DNA from 3 places in the Paenibacillus uliginis N3/975 genome. Region 1 is predicted to be linked to each of the others. Evidence: riboswitches for the same ligand, from Rfam matches in the RefSeq annotation. Region 1 holds a riboswitch; each other region holds the start of a gene.
What was found. Region 1 has a riboswitch for cyclic di-AMP ahead of B9N86_RS28855 (C40 family peptidase). Riboswitches for the same ligand answer to the same signal wherever they lie in the genome.
Positions count from the first base shown of each region.

Region 2: linked by a shared signal. The riboswitch ahead of B9N86_RS03970 (TrkH family potassium uptake protein) and the one ahead of B9N86_RS28855 (C40 family peptidase) in region 1 are both predicted to bind cyclic di-AMP.
Region 3: linked by a shared signal. The riboswitch ahead of B9N86_RS00600 (hypothetical protein) and the one ahead of B9N86_RS28855 (C40 family peptidase) in region 1 are both predicted to bind cyclic di-AMP.

Region 1 is NZ_LT840184.1:6,206,706-6,213,291, forward strand. It holds gene B9N86_RS28840 (YwhD family protein) at 34-549, opposite strand; gene B9N86_RS28845 (M1 family metallopeptidase) at 700-2,688, shown strand; gene B9N86_RS28850 (hypothetical protein) at 2,700-3,524, shown strand; cyclic di-AMP (ydaO/yuaA leader) riboswitch at 3,796-3,934, shown strand; gene B9N86_RS28855 (C40 family peptidase) at 3,938-4,411, shown strand; cyclic di-AMP (ydaO/yuaA leader) riboswitch at 4,671-4,807, shown strand; gene B9N86_RS28860 (C40 family peptidase) at 4,809-5,276, shown strand; gene B9N86_RS28865 (GNAT family N-acetyltransferase) at 5,390-5,914, shown strand; gene B9N86_RS28870 (c-type cytochrome) at 6,047-6,403, shown strand; gene B9N86_RS28875 (4a-hydroxytetrahydrobiopterin dehydratase) at 6,561-6,586, opposite strand, start outside.
Region 2 is NZ_LT840184.1:847,529-854,114, forward strand. It holds gene trxA (thioredoxin) at 154-471, shown strand; gene uvrC (excinuclease ABC subunit UvrC) at 583-2,574, shown strand; gene B9N86_RS03965 (CPBP family intramembrane glutamic endopeptidase) at 2,608-4,278, opposite strand; cyclic di-AMP (ydaO/yuaA leader) riboswitch at 4,560-4,702, shown strand; gene B9N86_RS03970 (TrkH family potassium uptake protein) at 4,765-6,108, shown strand; gene B9N86_RS03975 (potassium channel family protein) at 6,125-6,586, shown strand, end outside.
Region 3 is NZ_LT840184.1:125,549-132,134, reverse strand. It holds gene B9N86_RS00620 (IS3 family transposase) at 1-274, opposite strand, end outside; gene B9N86_RS00615 (transposase) at 286-609, opposite strand; gene B9N86_RS00610 (hypothetical protein) at 762-1,211, opposite strand; cyclic di-AMP (ydaO/yuaA leader) riboswitch at 1,328-1,491, opposite strand; cyclic di-AMP (ydaO/yuaA leader) riboswitch at 1,821-2,023, shown strand; cyclic di-AMP (ydaO/yuaA leader) riboswitch at 2,131-2,298, shown strand; gene B9N86_RS00600 (hypothetical protein) at 2,421-2,831, shown strand; gene B9N86_RS30885 (potassium-transporting ATPase subunit F) at 2,977-3,054, shown strand; gene kdpA (potassium-transporting ATPase subunit KdpA) at 3,085-4,764, shown strand; gene kdpB (potassium-transporting ATPase subunit KdpB) at 4,786-6,586, shown strand, end outside.

The DNA of each region.
Region 1 (6,586 bases):
CGGATCTCATCCGTACCGGGCTTCCTCAATTTATTATTCCGATTCTGTATCGAGCGCCTGTTTAAACTCGTCAGAAGAGGCATTCCACCATTCCTCGTTTTTGGAGATCAGCAGATCCTTCAGTGCTTGCTTCTCCACGTTACCCAACCCATCAAGAATAATTTTACGCTTCAGTGCCGCATCCAACTTATTCACGTGGTCAGCGAGAATTTTCCAGCCTCGCTTCGCTTCCTGATCAATCCACATCTCACATGCGGTCATACCGCCATAGTGCTGTCCCTCAGCTGTACGGTCCACGGCAACCCATACAATCCACAACTGACGACCGTTCGGTACATCCTCCCGGTTAGTGGAAAACCTAATGCCGCGTTCCACCTTGCTCTTCGCGTGCATTGCACCAATCTCAATTTTTGCTACTCCGCCGTCAATGATGACCGGAGATACACTGTTCAGATCAATGGAGCCTGCTCCGAACCCTTTGTGCTTGCTTTTACTGCTTATAATGTTAAGGGCAATCTGCTTCTTGTCTTTTTGTTCCTCATTCTCCATTACGGCAAAACCTCCTATGTAAGGACGGAAGAGACCTCCGCCTTGCTCTTTCTTCTAATAACTAGTCCCAATAATTTTATTTTAACTAATAATCACCTAAAAGCAAACATATACATGCTGTAGATGCTTGTCAACGGGAGGTTGTTCGATATGGTCCCACCACGCACCAAAGTCTTTCTTTCATCCCTGCTCGCCCTCGGTCTCCTCGGAGGGTCAATGCTATTATATCTGCAGGGTATCCGTGTTTCAGCACCTGTTCTCGCTCCAAATTTGGGCAAGCCTACGGTAGTGGAGAAAGCCCCGCTCTCTCCACCTAAAGCTCAGTACGATGTACCTGCTCCTGCACTGAGCAGCAGACTGGTTGAATATCACATGGATGTCAGGTTTGAGCCGGGCGAAAACAAATTGAAGGGAAAACAGACGATAACCTGGACTCATCCTGGTAAAAAAGCTGTAAACGAGCTTTACTTTCATCTTTACCCTAATGCTTTTGCATCCAAAGAAACCACGTTTATGAAGGAATCTGGTGGCAGACTTCGATCAGACCGTATGCCTGAGGACGGGTTCGGATCCATGACGATTACGGGGATCAAAACGATTGAAGGGCTATCCCTGCTCCACCGTCTCCAATATGTGCAGCCTGATGATGGCAACGCGAAGGACAAAAGCCTGGTGAAGCTGCGTCTGCCGCGTTCTGTTAAAGGCGGAGAGAGCATTACGCTGAATATGGAGTTTGAAGTTGATATGCCCAAAATCTTTGCACGTATGGGTACAGCTGATGATTTTGTAATGGCTGGGCAATGGTTTCCGAAAATTAGCGTATATGAGCCTGCGGAAGTACGCGATCGCACGGAGGAAGGCTGGAATCTCCATCAATATCATGGAAACTCTGAGTTTTATGCGAACTTCGGCATTTACAGCGTCCGTATCCGGGTGCCGGAGAACTATATTGTTGCAGCCACTGGTTTTCCGACCAAACCGGCCACAAAATCAAACGGTGAGAAGGTCTACCAATTCTACGCAGACGATGTCCATGACTTTGCCTGGGCAGCCTCGCCCGATTTTGTTGTAGCGGAGGAGGCATTTTCCGCACCTGGCGTACCCGGTGTCCGCATTAAGCTTTACCTTGATCCGGTGCATAAAGACCTGAAAGACCGCTATTTCGATGCTGCCAAAGCAGCTTTATCCTCTTACGGTAAATGGTACGGCTCCTATCCGTACGCTACGTTATCCATTGTAGTACCTCCAGATGCTGGAAACGGCGCGGGCGGTATGGAATATCCAACGCTGGTGACCGCTTTCGGAGCCAAAGATGATTCGCCAGGGTACGAGCTGGAGCGCACGATTATCCATGAAATCGGACACCAATATTTTTACGGCATGATCGCGAGCAATGAGTTCGAGGAGGCTTGGCTCGACGAAGGATTTACCTCCTATGCCGAGGAGCGGGTAATGAAACAGGAATACGGATTAACCACAAACACGGCAGCACAAGCTGCGACCATATCCTCGCCTGAACCACTTAAACAGGAATCTTGGAAATACGGATCTCACGAAAAATACGCTTTGAACGTCTACACACGCGGCAAACTGGTGCTGCAGGACATTGAACGCCTGGTCGGCACGCAGACGATGGACAAAATCATGATGACTTATGCGAAAAAATACCGCTTCAAACATCCGACAACTAAAGATTTTCAACAGGTTGTGGAGCAAATGACCAAACAATCGTGGCAGCCTTATTTTGACCAATATGTATACGGCAACCGGATGGCCGACGTCGCTGTGGAGAACATTCAGACCCAAAATACCGGAACCCGGGAAGACCCCGCCTATAAGACGATTGTGACCATCGTGAGTAAGGGAGGTACCGTCTCCAACATCCCGATCAGATTTGCATTTGAGGACGGGAAGACGGTTGAAAAGGTGTGGGACGGCAAGAACGGAAAAACCCAGTATGAAATCAAGCATAAATCTCCACTCATCTGGACAATGGTTGATCCGAAATACACGATCGTGCTCGAGAACAAACATATCAATAACTATATGAAGGCGGGAATGGATCCGAAAGCTGTCACGCGCTGGAACCTGAGCATCACCAAGCTGGTAGAGACACTATTCGGCAGCCTGTCATGGTAAGGGGGGAGAACATGAAAAGCTACGCAGGCAAAGGCTGGACCAGTGTGAAAGATCAGTTCTATGTTATTATTCTTCTGTTTCTGTATCGGCTTCTGTGGGGATATTGTCTGTATCGCCTTGTTAAATCAGCCGTCGTTCCGCTTCTGATGCGATTCCCGGACCCTGCTCCGAATGAGCTTAGTAAGCTGTTGTATTTTTACGAGGGCGAAATGGCCCTAACCCAAAGCAACGACGTTCATACCTATGCCTGGATACTCATCTGTATGCTTATCATTCGGATGCTTCTGACTCCTCTTATTCATGCCGGTATATTTTACAATCTCCATCAAGAGGCGAAAGGCGAGCGAGGTCTGTTCTTCTTCAAGGGCATCCGTCAGCTATGGAAACCGGTAACTTTATTTTATGTGGTTGAGACGATTCTGACCTTTACCCCCGCATATTGGCTGGTGCCGAAAATGTTACCTTCACTATTAGCTGCCATTCGCGATCCGTCTACGTTGCTAAAGATCGCTCCTTACTTCGTCTGTTGGCTGTTGTATGCGTATCTCATTCATTTGTTCTTTCTTTATATGCAGTTCGGCAAAACAGCTGGCATGAGCATGATATCCGCTCTGATGGTCTGTCTCCGTCACATCGGAAAGGCTATGCTCATCTCCATTACGATCGGCGGAACAGCGATAGCTCTTCTCCTTCTGCTCAGCGGTATGTCCTTCCTATGGTCAGGTCTGATCGGGTTAATCATTCAGCAGACCTCCTATTTTGTGAGCAGTCTGTTCCAGTTGTGGAGCGTTACCGCTCAATATCATGTATGGCATACTCACAGTCGTCAAATTTGAAAAGTGTTCACATAAAAAAACAATTTTCACCTGAAATTTATACATTATATGTGACTGCCAAGCTCAAACGATGCATAACGCTAGCCAACTAAATAAAAAAAATCCCGCTCTTCTCTAGGAAGAACGGGATTTTTTGTGTTCAAATATACTTTCCTCGTTTGCCAAAAAGTTAATACTCTGTTAAAATAACGAATGTGTTAGTAACAACTTTGTCATCTTTCCTGTAACTATTTCATATGGATAAACCATCGTATACTTATAATCTGTCTTATATCTTAAGAAGCCGAATTCCCGTTTCAACGGGAAGCGGGGGAACCGTCTTGGGTGAATTGATCTCGCAACAGAGGGGTCATAGGCTAACCTTCAGCCGAACCCTTAAGCTAACCTCGCAGGCATTGGAAGGAGCTTATCACTTGAAAAAGAAGCTAACAGCCGTTTCACTCGGTCTAGCTCTCGCCCTTACGCTAGGCACCGGAAGCGCTTTCGCGGATTCCAAGTTAAACAGCGCAATCAAACCCGTCATTGGCGTCTCCTATAAATCAGGCGGAACCACAGCCAAAGGATTCGATTGCTCTGGATTTACAAGTTATGTATTCAAGAAACTGGGGCTGACTTTGCCGCGTTCATCTGTATCCCAGTATAAAGTTGGGACTGCAGTACCGAAGAGCCAACTGAAAGCCGGCGATCTTGTATTCTTTAACACCTCAGGCAGAGGCGTATCCCATGTAGGGATCTATATAGGCGGGGGCAAATTTGCACATTCCTCAAGTTCCCGCGGTGTCACCATCACCGCAATCAACTCGAGCTATTTTGGCAAGCGTTACATTGGAGCCAAACGAGTCATGAGCTCAAGCAAGTACAAATCCGCCGCCGTGAACTACAATTAATTTCATAACCAAAAGTTTACTTAAGCCCGAATGAGATTCACCACAATCTCCTTCGCGGCTTTTTCTTTATACTTTTATAACGGATGAAATAGGGAAAAAGTTTGCACCTTTACGAGAAAATTTTTTGTGACAATAATTCGACACGAATAGCCATCTATTCTATTCAAAAGACAGCAAGAAACAATTGCCAAGTGGACAGGCCCTCTGATAGAATATTCAATGTAATAACTTTGTCATTATTGTAAGGGCTTTTATATATAGAATGCATATGCCAAATTCCAGAGCAATGGAAGCGGGGGATCCAACCACGGGTGAATTGATCTTGCTACTAAGGGATCATAGGGGACCTTCAACCGAACCCTACAGCTAACCTCGCAGGCAGCGGAAGGAGTTATTTATGCTTAAGAAGTTCAGTGCAACCGTGTTAGGCCTTTCGATGCTGTTCACGGCAGGCTTAGGCAGCGCTTTTGCCGATAGTAATCTGGATCAAGAAATCGATAAGGTGCTAGGGACAAGATACAGCTATGGTGGTATGACAACAAGCGGTTTTGACTGCTCTGGATTTACAATGTACATATTCTCCGCAATGGGAATGAAGCTTCCCCATCAGTCGGGCTCCCAATTTGAGATGGGTACGGCCGTATCCCGCGAAGACCTTCGCCCGGGGGACCTCGTATTTTTCAATACATCAGGTCAAGGCGTATCCCATGTAGGCATTTATATCGGCGATGATCAATTCGCCCATGCCTCCACTTCAAGAGGGGTCGTGACCAACCGACTGGGTGACAGCTATTATGCGGAGCGTTATATTGGCGCCAAGCGAATTATGGATGATTCAGCATACGAAAGCCACGCGTCTGAATAATTTGAAATCATTTATATCATACAAATATACCCGCGAAGAGAAGCATCCCTTCTTTTGGCGGGTGTTTTCTTCTTATTCCATAAATCATGAAAGGAGAATGACAATTGCTTCCCATGGCACAGCGGTTTTATGCGGTTCCAATGGATTCGTATCATGCGGCGGAGATTTGCAGCTGGACCTACCCATCTCCTTACAATATCTATGGCTGGCTCCCCTGGGAGCAAATGAAAGGACTTGGTATCGAGTTTGGCGATCCGGACATCCGCGAGCAGCAGTATGTATCCATTCTCGATGAAGAACAGCGGATGTGGGGATTCGCGCAGTTGTTCCCAATGGAAGGCGTAACGCGGATTGGTCTTGGTATGCGACCGGATTGGTGTGGACTCGGAATGGGTAAACAATTTGTGCAGTCTATTGTGGATGTGGCCAGGCAGCGTCGTCCTGAGGATGAGATTGACCTTGAGGTCTTAACTTGGAATGAACGTGCAATCCGCACATACTACAACGTCGGTTTTCATGTTACGGACACGTACGAACGGATGACTCCGACTGGCAAAGCTCTTTTTCATTGCATGGTTTATATGTCTCCGGACGATTCTGGAAATTCCATCCGAAACCGTTATGACTATGAAAAATAGCACAATTTTGTGTAATTTTAGTTAAAGAAAGCGTTGTTTTGTTGCTTTTTTTGTCACAACTGCTATGATGTCTTTGTATGTTCGTTTATAATAGAATCAATTGCAGTATACATAAGAAGGGACGATATGACGATGCAAAAATGGATTATGAGCGGATTGTTCTTCGTCGCATGTGCGTTGGCCCTTGCGCTGATGTTTACGCTTCCAGGGAAAGAAGAAGTAGCTGAAGAAGCAAAACCAACAATGCCTGAGGTAACTTTGGACGCGGCGGCGGCTGAAGCTACGTTGAAAGCCAGCTGCATTACTTGTCATGGTGATCAGCTCCAGGGCGGAGCAGGACCAGCTCTCCAGCAAGTAGGCGGACATATGGACACTAATGCATTGTTTAGCGTGATCACGAAGGGCCGTAAAGGTATGCCTGCCTTTAAAGATCAACTTAAACCAGATGAAATTGCCAATCTTGCACTTTATCTGTCTGAGAAAAAATAATAAGGCAAACCAAGCAGACACGATTTTGTCATCCTTCTCAAATGACGAAAGAGCGTTTCTGCGAGAAATATAAGATATTTCTTATATTTAAACAAAACACGCTTGGACAGGACCTCTCCCTTTCCAAGCGTGTTTTTTATATAAGTATCCGCTGCTGCTAGTCCTGCTCCTTATTGTCCTTGG
Region 2 (6,586 bases), 1.1 Mb from region 1:
TCGGTAAATCATTTGTAAAGAATGGTTGAACATTCCATTCTGCATGATAGACCTATTTCACTTTGCTTATATGGATGTGGTATACTATGGTGGTCGGCTTAGACATAATATTCTAAGCACATAATGTGACTTTCCTATAAGGAGGAGAAACTCATGGCTATCGTCAATGTATCCGACCAGACTTTTACTAATGAAGTAGAAGGTCAGGGAACGGTTGTAGTTGATTTTTGGGCGCCTTGGTGCGGTCCTTGTAAAATGCTTGCTCCGATTCTGGACGAATTGTCCCAAGAACTCGGCGATGATGTGAAAATCGCGAAGGTGAACGTAGATGAAAACCCTGAATCTGCTTCCCGTTTCGGCGTGATGAGTATCCCAACACTGATCTTCTTTAAAGACGGCCAGCCTGTTGATAAAGTTGTCGGTCTGAACTCCAAAGAAGCTTTGAAAGGCATTATTGCCAAACATCAGTAAGCAAGCATCTATTATATAGGATGTACGTGTACCCATACAGCGCCTTCGGTTTCGGACCGGAGGCGCTTTGTGTGGTTTTAAATCATAATCTCCCTGGAGAGGAGTAGAAGGATGGAAGATTTCGCGAAGAAGCTTCAGGAACAGGAAAAGGCGATGGAGAATATCCGTAATAAGCTGGCTCTTCTGCCCGATCTGCCGGGCTGTTACCTGATGAAGAACGGGGAAGGCACGATTATATATGTAGGTAAGGCCAAGGTTCTCAAGAATCGGGTGCGTTCCTATTTTACAGGCAGCCATGATGGGAAAACCCAGCGACTTGTTTCTGAAATCCGCGATTTTGAATACATCGTTACGGGTAGCAACATGGAAGCCTTGATTCTGGAATGTAACCTGATCAAGACACACCAGCCTCGTTATAATGTGTTGCTCAAGGATGACAAAACGTATCCATACCTAAAGATTACGAATGAAGCGCATCCCCGGCTGGAAGTAACGCGGCGGGTGCTTAAAGATAAAGCAAAATATTTTGGACCTTATCCGAACGGTTATGCAGCCCATCAGACCAAAAAGCTGCTCGACCGTATGTATCCGCTTCGGAAGTGTGGGGTAATGCCGAAAGAGGTGTGTCTGTACTACCACATGGGCCAGTGTATGGCTCCGTGTGTGAAAGAGGTGCCTCAATCGGCTTACGAGGAGATTACACGGGAAATCAGCTCTTTTCTAAGCGGTGGACATGAAGAAGTGAAAAAAGAACTGCAGCGAAAAATGCAGGAGGCGGCCGAAGAGCTGTACTTCGAGCGCGCCAAAGAGCTTCGGGATCAAATCATGCATATCGATGCCATTATGGAGAAGCAGAAGATTACTACTGCCGATACGAAGGACCGGGATGTATTTGGTTTTGCGGTTGATAAAGGCTGGATGTGTGTTCAAATTCTATATATGCGCCAGGGTAAAATGGTTCAGCGAAACGCATCCGTGTTTCCTTACTACGGAGAGGCGTACAGCGACTTCATGTCATTTGTTGCACAGTATTACAGCGACAACCCGGCTCTGCCTCAGGAAATACTTCTGCCAGGGCCTTCAGTCGACAATGCTTCTGAAGCTGCAGAGACATCTGCCCTTTCAGAAGCTGAGATGAAAGAGATGGAGTCACAGGATGACGAAGCTATGCAGCAGGGAACTGTTCCGGATGCTGAATCTTCCGATAAAGCTGACGATTACCTCGGTGAAGGAGCAGGAACGGTGGACGCTGCCGGTGGTGCTGCTGCTCTGCAGGAGTGGATCGGTGTGAAGGTGCACGTACCTCAGCGAGGCTTGAAGCGCCAAATGATCGGGATGGCCTCACAAAATGCCAAAGTATCACTGGATGAGAAGTTTCGGCTGATTGAACGGGATGAGGAGCGGACGTCGATTGCTGCCGCTAACCTGGGCGAGGTAATCGGTCTCGATACGCTGCATCGGATCGAAGCGTTCGATAACTCGAACATACAGGGGACGAACCCGGTCTCTGCCATGGTTGTGTTTATTAACGGCAAACCTGACAAGAAGGAATACCGGAAGTATAAGATTCGTTCCGTGCAGGGGCCGGACGACTATGAGACGATGCGAGAGGTTATACGGAGGCGCTATGAACGGGTGCTTAAGGAAAATCTGCCTATGCCCGATTTGATCGTAGTGGATGGAGGTAAGGGCCAAATTTCTGCAGCCGTGGATGTGCTGGAGAATGAGCTGGGTCTGTTCATTCCGGTCTGCGGACTTGTTAAGGATGCTAAGCATAAGACGGCGCAACTGATGGTGGGTGATCCGCCAGAGCCTGTGTCGCTGCCTCGTGACAGTCAGGAGTTTTATTTGCTCCAGCGTATACAGGATGAGGTTCACCGTTTCGCGATATCTTTCCACCGTGACCAGCGGGGGAAATCGATGGTTACCTCTAAGCTGGATGCGATTCCGGGAATCGGAGAGAAACGGCGTAAGATGCTCCTGAAGCATTTTGGATCTGTTAAAAAGATTAAAGAGGCCAGTATTGATGACTTCCGGCCTTTGTCTATAGGCGATAAACTCGCTAAGGAGATTTTAAGTGCACTGCGTGATGAGGAGTCGTAATATATTTGTGGAAAAGGAGAAACGGCCTCCGTCCTATATGGACGGATAAGCCGTTTCTTTTTTTAATGTATTGAATTTGTAGATTACGTAACCGACGATGGCCGGCAAAATAATGTAGAAGATCCCCATCCACAAGTTAACCGGATCGTTCATCATCATGAGACTGAAGCCCATCAGAATGCTGTTGAACACTACATGCGCGAATACGGCGGCCATGTATCCGTAGCGCAAGAAGATGAAGCTGAACAGAAGTCCGATGATGACCAGCTCAATCGGTCTTGAGATGACCGGATAGATCGGATACAAAGTGTGGCCGAGGGCCCAGATGATCGAGGTGATGAGGCTGGCCACGAACGTGTTGCGGACGATTTTTTTAACCATTTTAATACCGAACAGACGGTAGACAGCCTCTTCCGATATACCTGCAAACCAGGCCATCAACGGAAATAGCCATGGGTACAACATGTTAAAAGGCGATTGCGAGGCATCTGTTGTAGACCAGGTATTGAGTGTAAGACCCAGCGCGATAAAGATCAGGGACTGTACACCGAGCAGAATGCAAGCCCACAAATACCCGAGTTTCATGCTTTCCAGCACGTATACGCCATAACCGGGTTCTTTGGCGCGCGGCCATGGATTTAATCCGTCTTCCTTACGCCACAATCCGTTCCCTCCGACGAGTGAGAAGTAGAGCAGGGCTGAGAATACGAGGGAGTAGCCCACATAAAAGATCATGATACCTTTAATGCTGGCATCGCTCATTCCGTCAGCTTTAAAGACTGGCAGCAGGTTATAAGTGTTCAGCATTTGAATAACAAACAACAGTAAAGCAAGGAAAATACCCCTTTTAAAAGAAGTATGAGCTTTGGTTTTTACGCTGTAGACGATTGCCAGAACGCCCAAAACCAGTGTAAACAATCCGTAGCCCAGCAATGTAAGCAAGGTGGCGTTAAGCGTCTGCTTCTCCACATAGGCGGTGTGAGCACTAGGAACGGAAAATACAGGCTCGTACGAACGCAGTTGGCGGTCTTCAAAGGAGAAGTTCAGCCGAAGACGGGAGTCTCCGATCTTAGTTTCCGGGTCCTCATATTTCAGACCAGGTTCCCCTTCGCCAGTAATTCGTTCAAGCTTGGACGTATCATAACCTGCTCGGTGAAGCCAAGGTGCAGCAAGCGCCTCTTTCTCGGCTAGCGATATGCCGCCTTCGATCATCAGGAGCATCTGCGTTCGTACGCCGCCCATCTGCAGCATGGCCCCTTTGTAACTGGAGCCGGCCATATCATAGGAAAAACCGGCGATACCCGCGTTCTGCATATGTACATCCACATTTAAGGATGTCCCATCATTTTGATCAAACCTTACGCGATAAACATCATAAGGATATTTGCTTTCGAACTTTTTGTTATATTCGGTCAGCAACTTTTCTTTGGATAGATACCCGTATACATCGGATCGGGATTGGTATGTAACGAGAGGTTCTTTACCTGGTGCGATGTTGTACTGCAGCTGTTCCTCTACGAAGCGTTCAGCGGCCTCTGCTGCTGCCCCTTTGGTTATCATCTCGGGAGCTTTTACCTCTAGCGTGTCAGAGGCAGTAGACGGAAATACCTGAAAAATTAGAAACAGAATCAGGCCGATTGCCCCGAGCACCATTAAAGGTTTTTTGTTCGACTGAAGTTTAAGGGGCTGTCCTGCTTTATTCATGTCATTCCTCCTTGGTAATAGGGGTTAGAAACCGTTCGAGACGTTTCTTTCATGGAGACATAAAGCCAATATAACATAGATATGTAAGCTGCAAACGGCTTATCCCATTCAAAATTATGAAAGATACGATGAAAACGAAGGAAAGATTTCGAAAACCTCAGAAAACCATGTGCTACTACTCTTGAATATGCCCAATTTCGTTCTTTTTTAAGTTAATTTACGCTAAAAGCGGCTTTGGGTTCCTAAGGGTATTGCGTTATAATCACATCATGTTAATTGAATAGATAGATCAGCCGAATTTCGTAACGAAAATGGGGGAACCATTTAATTGGGGTGAATTTCTTTGCTGTATAGCAGGGAATAGGGCGACCTGTGATATGCCCGAATCCGTCAGCTAACCTCGTAGGCTGCAGCACAGGAACCCAAACGCGTAAGGCATTGGATTTCCAGTGTCTTTTTTTCTTTGACTTTTTTGAAGAGGTGAATATGTTGACTTCCAAATTATTTTGGCTCCGCTTGTCGCCGCCGCAGATTCTTGTCATGGGGTTCGGAGGAATTATCACGATTGGAACCTTGCTCCTAATGCTGCCGATTTCCAACACGACAGGGGAACCGCTGAACTTTATGGATGCCTTATTCACTGCGACATCCGCGACCTGTGTTACCGGTCTTGTGGTGGTGGATACAGGAACATTCTTCAGTTCCTTCGGACAGGTAGTCATCATGCTCCTGATACAGATAGGTGGTTTGGGTTTCATGACCATGGCCACGCTGTTTGCGCTTGTATTAAAGCGCCGTATTTCATTAAAAGATCGTCTTATCCTGCAGGAAGCGATGAATCAGTCATCGATGGAGGGTATCGTTCGACTGATCCGCAGGGTTCTGCTGTATTCCTTGGTGATTGAAGCTTGTGGTGCGCTGCTGTTGACCCTTCGCTGGGCATTTGATATGCCTTTTGGGAAAGCTTTGTACTATGGAATATTTCATGCGGTAACGATGTTTAACAATGCGGGATTTGACCTGTTCGGTGAATTCAGAAGTTTGACCGGGTACGTGTACGATCCATTAGTCAATTTTGTAGTTATGTTCTTGATCGTATCCGGAGGAATTGGATTTATCGTCATGGCTGATCTAGTTGATTATAAAAAAAGCCGGAAGCTGTCACTGCATTCCAAGGTGGTTTTGTCCATGACAGGCGCGCTTATTTTGATAGGGGCAGTTGTCATATTCATATTTGAATTCACGAATCCGAAAACATTAGGATCGCTGAATTGGGGTGGGAAAATTCTTGGCTCCTTCTTTCAATCGGTCACACCGAGAACGGCAGGAGCCAATACACTCGATATAACCGGTTTACGTCAGGCTTCACAGTTTTTCATAGTTATTCTGATGTTTATAGGAGCTTCCCCGGGATCAACGGGGGGCGGGATTAAAACGACGACATTTACGATGATGATCGCTGCTGTCATTGCTATGATGCGGGGCAAAGATGAGATTGTACTGTTCCGGTACCGGTTGGTTCAGGAACGGGTTCTTAAAGCGCTGACCATTACGCTGCTTGCTCTGCTGCTGGTAATCACCGTAGCCATGATTCTTTCAACGACAGAAGACAGCAGCTTTCTCTCTATACTGTTCGAGGCAACATCCGCGTTTGGCACAGTGGGGCTGTCGATGGGATTGACACCGCACTTGTCATTGTTCGGAAAACTTCTGATTAGCATTACGATGTTTGCGGGACGACTTGGGCCTCTAACGCTTGCATATGCATTAGGCCCTAAAAAGGGTAAGGAATTGTATCGTCATCCAGAAGGAAAAATGATTATTGGATAAGGAGATTGGCTGAGAAATGAAACCAAAGCAGTTTGTGGTAATAGGGCTCGGACGATTCGGATCAAGTCTGGCGCTTGAACTGATGGATTTAGGTTACGAGGTACTCGGGATCGACCGGGATGAAGAAGTGGTCGAGGATATGAGTGAGTTCCTCACCCATACCGTGGTTGCCGATGCGACGGATGAAGAAGTACTTAAGTCACTCGGAATACGGAACTTTGATTGCGGCATTGTAGCAATTGGTGACGAGATCCAGACGAGTATTTTGGCGGCAATTCTTCTGAAGGAGTCAGGTGTAGCCACCGTCGTTGCCAAGGCAATATCCGTATTGCACGGCCGGGCATTGGAAAAGCTGGGTGTTGACCGGGTAATTTTTCCGGAGAGAGATATGGGAATAAGAGTTGCACATCAGCTTGTTACGCCGAACCTTCTGGATTATATTGAACTGTCCAAGGACTACCGGATCGTGGAAATGACG
Region 3 (6,586 bases), 370 kb from region 1:
TTTTGTTAATCACTAGCTTGTACTTTCGGCGCAGCAAAATCGTCAGTTTCCGGTAACCAGATGCTCCATGAGGGCCTTGGATCAGACGACGAAGAAACCCTTGAATACGGGTATCAGAGACGGCCTTTCCGTTCTGGTCACAGGAATAGCCCGGGATCGGTCGTCCGTTGCTGATCGGCTGCTGACGTTCAGGATGCTTCAAACGGTAATAGTACGTGGATCGCGGCACGTCACAGATCCGTAGGACGGTACGGATCGGATAGCCTTGCTCAATCCAATAGGAGGCTATTTGTAGTCGGGATACTTTTTTTTTACGAGATCTTTGAGGATGTGGTTTTCAAGTTCCTTCTCCCCCAACAGTTTCATCGCCTCGTCATATTTTTGCTGCAGCTCTTGGAACTTGGCCGCATCCTGCTCTATTTTTTGGGCTTCTTTCTGCTTTTTGACCATAAGATCTCCCACCTCATCCTCATATTGACGAACCCAGCCGCTTAACGTTTTGGGAGACATGCCGTATTTTCTCGCAACCATCTCTGTCCGGTAACCAGACAACACCTCTACGACATACTCTTTTTTCGCCTCAACCGGGCATCGAAATCGTCTTTTCATGGACGGACTCCTCATTTCTTTTTAGTGTATCTGAGGTACCTTGGAGTGTCCAATTGGATTAGGGGGCTATAAAGCTGAGTCCGTTTGCTCCCAAACCTACTCATTGTCCGGCAAATAAACAGTCTTATAGTGAGCACTCCATAAATTATGAATCAGAATAAAAAATAAGCCCGCGAACAATCTATCAGAAAAGAGCGCTCCAGCGGAAGGCTTCCTAGGCGCTGGCGCTCATTACACTGGATCAGATTCGCTGAAAGATCCTTTAGAGCGGACTCCGCCAGCATCGTGCGGACCGCTCCCCACTGCTGCTTCTGAACAGTGCTTATGGCCTCGGCCACCGTCAGTCCCTTTAATCGCATAAACACAGACGACCAGCGCACAAGATCTGCATACTCTCTCGTATCCGGCAGTGCATACTCCGCATAACCAGAAGCACCGCTACAAGATATTTTAAACAATCCACAGTTCGTACTCTTATCGTTCCACGGAATATCCTGTTCAGCCGAATTACCGTCAAAACGGAAAATCTCCATATAACGTATCATAGTTTCGTGTAGTTTATGTTCCGTTAATTGCGGTAAAGAGTCTGTTATTTTAGCCATCTCACAGTCTCCTTTTCTAGGGTTCAATTGCAGCACAAAAAGCCCGAAAGAGCAGAGAAACCCGCTCCCCAGGCGCTGAATGCGGCACAATCGTGCCACCTAAAGTATGATGGGTCGTGTTCTCTCCCAATACGCTTACGAGGTTAGCTGTCGGATTCGGGCTTGAGAGTGCCCTACCCTGTGCTTGCGCAGCAAGCTCTAAGGATTCACCCCATTCACCATTAGTTATGGTGAGGTTGGTTCCCCCGCCTCCCTTTCGGGAACTCAGCGTGTAGATTATATGGTTAAAGTTGGATGAATCATACGTCATTGTCCCTTTCAAAGTAAATGTTCATTTATGGTCTATAAATTCAAAATATCGACGAAAAAGCCAAAAGAAAACGTGTACATTAGGGCTTGACATCGATTATCCATACAAATGCACAGTATCTTGCCACTTTACGAAAAATTAACGAAATACAGAGAAATACAGAGTATGAAGCAGTATTCGGGTGATCGGACTTCTTTCCCCCCGCTATCCCGTTAAAAAACACCTCAAATGTGCCTTTCCCTCGATTTACATTACGAACCGCCAGACGTATGATACGAATCATGAATTGAACAATGTTTTCTCATGAATCGCTGAATTCCCTTGCTAGGCAAGGGAAACGGGGGAACCAAACAAGGAGATGCGCCAGGTGGTGTGAGAGCCGCCATTGAACATCTCCAGGGGTGAATCCTGATCCGAAGACTCCATGAAATTCGGATCAGGTAGGGCGACTCTCACCGCCCGAATCCGACAGCTAACCTCGTAAGCGTTGAGTTAAGCAGTCACGCATTTAATTGACGCGGTCTGCTCACAAGGAGAGGATGATGAAGCTTGTGATCGAGAAACACGACCACAGGGCTTGATGCCTCTGTGGTTTTTTTATCAAAAAATGCTTTTTATTCGCTGAGTCCTTGAATGGAAAAGGAACGGGGGAACCAAACGAGAGACGTGTATTTCTCTCAGGGGTGAATCACATCGGCAGGATAACTGCCTATGGGTAGGGCGACTCTCACGCCCGAATCCGTCAGCTAACCTCGTAAGCGTATCGAGAGAGGCAACGATTGTCGTGTGCAAGGCACGGTGTATTTCACTGTGTCATCAGAAGCCACGGGAAGAGTGACTCTCCTTCCCTGAGGCTTCTTTTTGTTGCCTTCTCTTTCTAGTAATCAGGAGGAGAAAACATGGAAAAATTACAAGATCTGATCATCGTATCCGCTCCAACCAAGGCAGGGGAGGAATTCGTAACCCAGCTTATTCGAAATAAAATTCCGTTTGCAGCCATCGTGAACAACCGGGCAGAGCAAGATCGTCTGGATAAGCTCGGAGCCAAAAACATGATCTTGATCGACACTACTGATGAACAAACCTGGATCATTCCCGAGTTTTCCGTCAGCAAGGTGTTTCTGTTTGAAAGCAGTCTGAACCTGTGCTGCCGTTATTTGCGGATTTGCCGTACATGGACCTCGGATCCGATCTATGTCATCACTCATTCAAGCAATCCAAGATTAATTTATAAAGGACTTGGCGCAACGATCGTGCTGCACACGAACCATACCAATGTTTCCTTCTTAATTTCATCACTCGTCAGCTAGCCACTATTATTTATTAAATATGTTTTGGAGGGATTTACATGCAGGATCTGTGCATGGTGCTCATTCTGGGAGGAACTTACGCACTGTTCACCTTGTTTTTATCCTGGTGCGGACGCTTGGTCAATGAACCGGAGGCTGATAACCAATGATCATCATTATGGCATTTATGATCTTTATTTTTCTGTATTTGATTTACGCGCTGATTCACCCGGAAAAATTCTAGGGGTGTTATTGAAGGAGGAAGCAATCAATCATGGGCATTGTACAAATTGCCATCGTTATTCTGGTTCTGGTGCTGCTCGTTAAGCCTTTCGGAACCCATCTATATAATGTGTTTCGCAATGAAGCCAACGGCACAGATAAATGGTTCTCCTGGGCGGAGAAACCGATCTACGGTTTGATCGGGCTTAAAGAGCGCAAAGGCATGACCTGGAAGGTATATGCAATCAGCTTTGTGGTGACCAACTTAGTCCTGGTCGCGGCCGGTTATCTCATTCTAAGGCTACAAAAGATACTGCCGTTCAATCCAAACGGGATCGACAACATGGAGCCGACGTTATCGTTCAATACCATTATCAGTTTCATGACCAATACGAACCTGCAGCACTACAGTGGTGAATCGGGTCTCTCCTACTTCTCGCAGATGGCCGTCATCACTATGATGATGTTCACATCCGCTGCTACCGGACTGTGTGTCGCGATCGCATTTATTCGAGCGATTACCAGCAAGGGTACAACGATAGGTAACTTCTTTGAAGATTTTGTTAAGGCACATACACGGGTGTTGATCCCTCTGGCCTTTGTTGTTGCCATGGTGCTCGTGGCGCTGAATGTTCCTCAAACCTTAAAACCTACTATTAACGTAACGACACTTGAAGGCGCCGAGCAGCAAATTTCGGTTGGTCCAGTGGCCGCACTGGAATCGATCAAACACCTGGGCACGAACGGCGGCGGACATTTCGGTGTCAACTCGTCGCATCCGTTTGAGAATCCACGTCCGCTAACTAACGTAATCGAGATTTTATCAATGTGGTGTATTGCGGCGGCTCTGCCTTATACGTTCGGCTTATTTGCTAAAAACCGCAAGCAAGGTTGGATTATTTTCTCAGCCATGATGGTTCTATTCATCGGATTCCTGTCACTTGCCTACGTATCGGAATCTAACGGTAACCCGGCGATGAATCGGCTAGGAATCGATGCTTCCCAAGGCAATATGGAAGGCAAAGAGGTCAGGTTCGGTATTGCCCAGTCTGCTCTGTTTACGACCGTAACCACAGCGGCCACAACCGGATCGGTCAATAACATGCACGATACGCTGACACCGCTTGGCGGTATAACACCGCTGTCTCTCATGATGCTGAACTCTGTCTTCGGCGGAAAAGGCGTCGGTCTGATGAATATGTTAATGTACGCCATTCTGGCCGTGTTCCTCGCCGGGCTCATGGTTGGACGAACGCCGGAGTTTCTAGGGCGGAAAATCGAAGCCCGGGAGATGAAGCTGATTGCGATTGCCATTCTGGCTCATCCCCTCATTATTCTGGCGCCGACTGCTCTCGCTCTCATGACGGACGCTGGTCAGGCGGGCATTACGAACGCAGGCTTTCATGGCATTTCACAAGTGCTGTATGAGTACACTTCCTCGGCAGCGAATAACGGCTCTGGCTTTGAAGGTCTTGCGGATAACACGCCGTTCTGGAATATATCAACAGGGCTTGTCATGCTCTTCGGCCGCTATATTTCGATGATTTCGCTTCTAGCGGTAGGCGGCTCTCTGCTGCGTAAGCAGTGGATTCCTGAGACACTAGGGACATTCCGCACGGATAACCGGCTGTTCGCCTTTATTCTGATTGCGGTAGTCCTGATCATCGGGGCGCTGACATTCCTGCCCGTGATGGTGCTTGGCCCGATTGCCGAGCATTTAATGATCCGTTAATAGAAAAGGTGGATTATCCCAATGAATAACAATAGAAAAAAGGTATTAAACGGAGATATGGTTCGCCAGTCTTTAAAAGATAGCTTCATCAAGTTAAACCCTATTACCATGATGAAAAACCCCGTGATGTTTGTCGTCGAGGTTGGTACATTTATCGTCCTCCTCATGACTATCTTTCCCCATTATTTTGGGACAGAAGACAGCATCAGCTTTAATCTGACCGTATTTGTGGTTCTGCTCCTAACCGTCTTGTTTGCCAACTTTGCCGAAGCTCTTGCTGAAGGGCGCGGTAAAGCCCAGGCTGACTCCTTAAAACAGTCAAAGAAGGAAATCGCGGCCAACAAGGTTATGGACGGCGGCGGCATCAAGCGTGTTCCGTCTACCGATTTACGTAAAGGTGACATCGTAGTCGTCTCGCAGGGTGAGATGATTCCTGGTGATGGTGAGGTCATTGCGGGTCTGGCATCTGTCGATGAATCGGCCATTACCGGGGAATCAGCCCCGGTCATTAAAGAAGCCGGCGGGGATTTCAGTTCGGTAACCGGCGGCACACGGGTTGTCAGCGATCAGATTAAAGTCCGGATCACCAGCGACCCCGGCGAGTCATTCATTGATCGGATGATCTCGCTCGTAGAAGGTGCATCTCGTCAGAAAACACCGAATGAAATTGCGCTGAATACCCTTTTGACCGTACTAACATTAATATTCCTGATCGTGGTTGTCACGCTTGCCCCGATCGCCAAATATCTCGGAATCGAGCTTTCGATTCCCGTCCTGATCTCTCTTCTCGTCTGTCTGATCCCAACCACCATCGGTGGTCTGCTGTCCGCAATCGGGATTGCAGGTATGGACCGGGTAACGCAGTTCAACGTACTGGCAATGTCCGGTAAAGCGGTTGAAGCTGCCGGCGACATCAATACGATGATTCTCGATAAGACAGGAACAATCACGTTTGGTAACCGGATGGCAAGCCAGTTTATCCCGGTCGGTTCAGAACCTGTCGGCTCTGTCGCCCAGTGGGCAGCTATCAGCTCAGTTATGGATGAAACGCCAGAAGGCCGCTCTGTTCTCGAACTGATGAAGAAAGAAAGCTTAGGATTTGACGAATCCATTACATCCGGTGCCGAATTCATCGAGTTTAAGGCCGAGACACGGATGAGCGGTATGGATCTGAAAGACGGCCGAAAAGTTCGCAAAGGAGCAGTCGATGCCGTAAGAGCCTGGGTTCAGTCTCAAGAAGGCATGATCCCGTCCGATCTGATTGCCAAAGGAGACGCCATCGCTACCGAAGGGGGAACACCGCTGGCTGTGGCGGTAGATAGCCGGATTTACGGTCTCATCTACCTGAAGGATACGGTGAAGCCGGGCATGAAGGAACGTTTTGACCAGCTCCGCAAAATGGGCATCAAGACGATTATGTGTACCGGCGACAATCCACTGACTGCAGCTACCATTGCCCGAGAAGCAGGTGTGGATGACTTCATCGCCGAAAGTAAGCCTGAAGATAAAATCGCCGTCATCCGCAGGGAGCAGGCCGATGGCAAACTGGTCGCCATGACTGGTGACGGAACGAACGATGCTCCGGCACTGGCGCAAGCGGACGTCGGTCTTGCCATGAACAGCGGCACAACCTCTGCCAAAGAAGCCGCTAACATGGTCGACCTGGATTCTGACCCGTCCAAAATTATTGAAGTGGTTGCCATCGGGAAACAACTGTTGATGACCCGCGGCGCATTGACCACCTTCAGTATCTCGAACGACATAGCCAAATATTTTGCCATCATTCCGGCGATGTTTACGGCAGCCATTCCGAGCATGAACG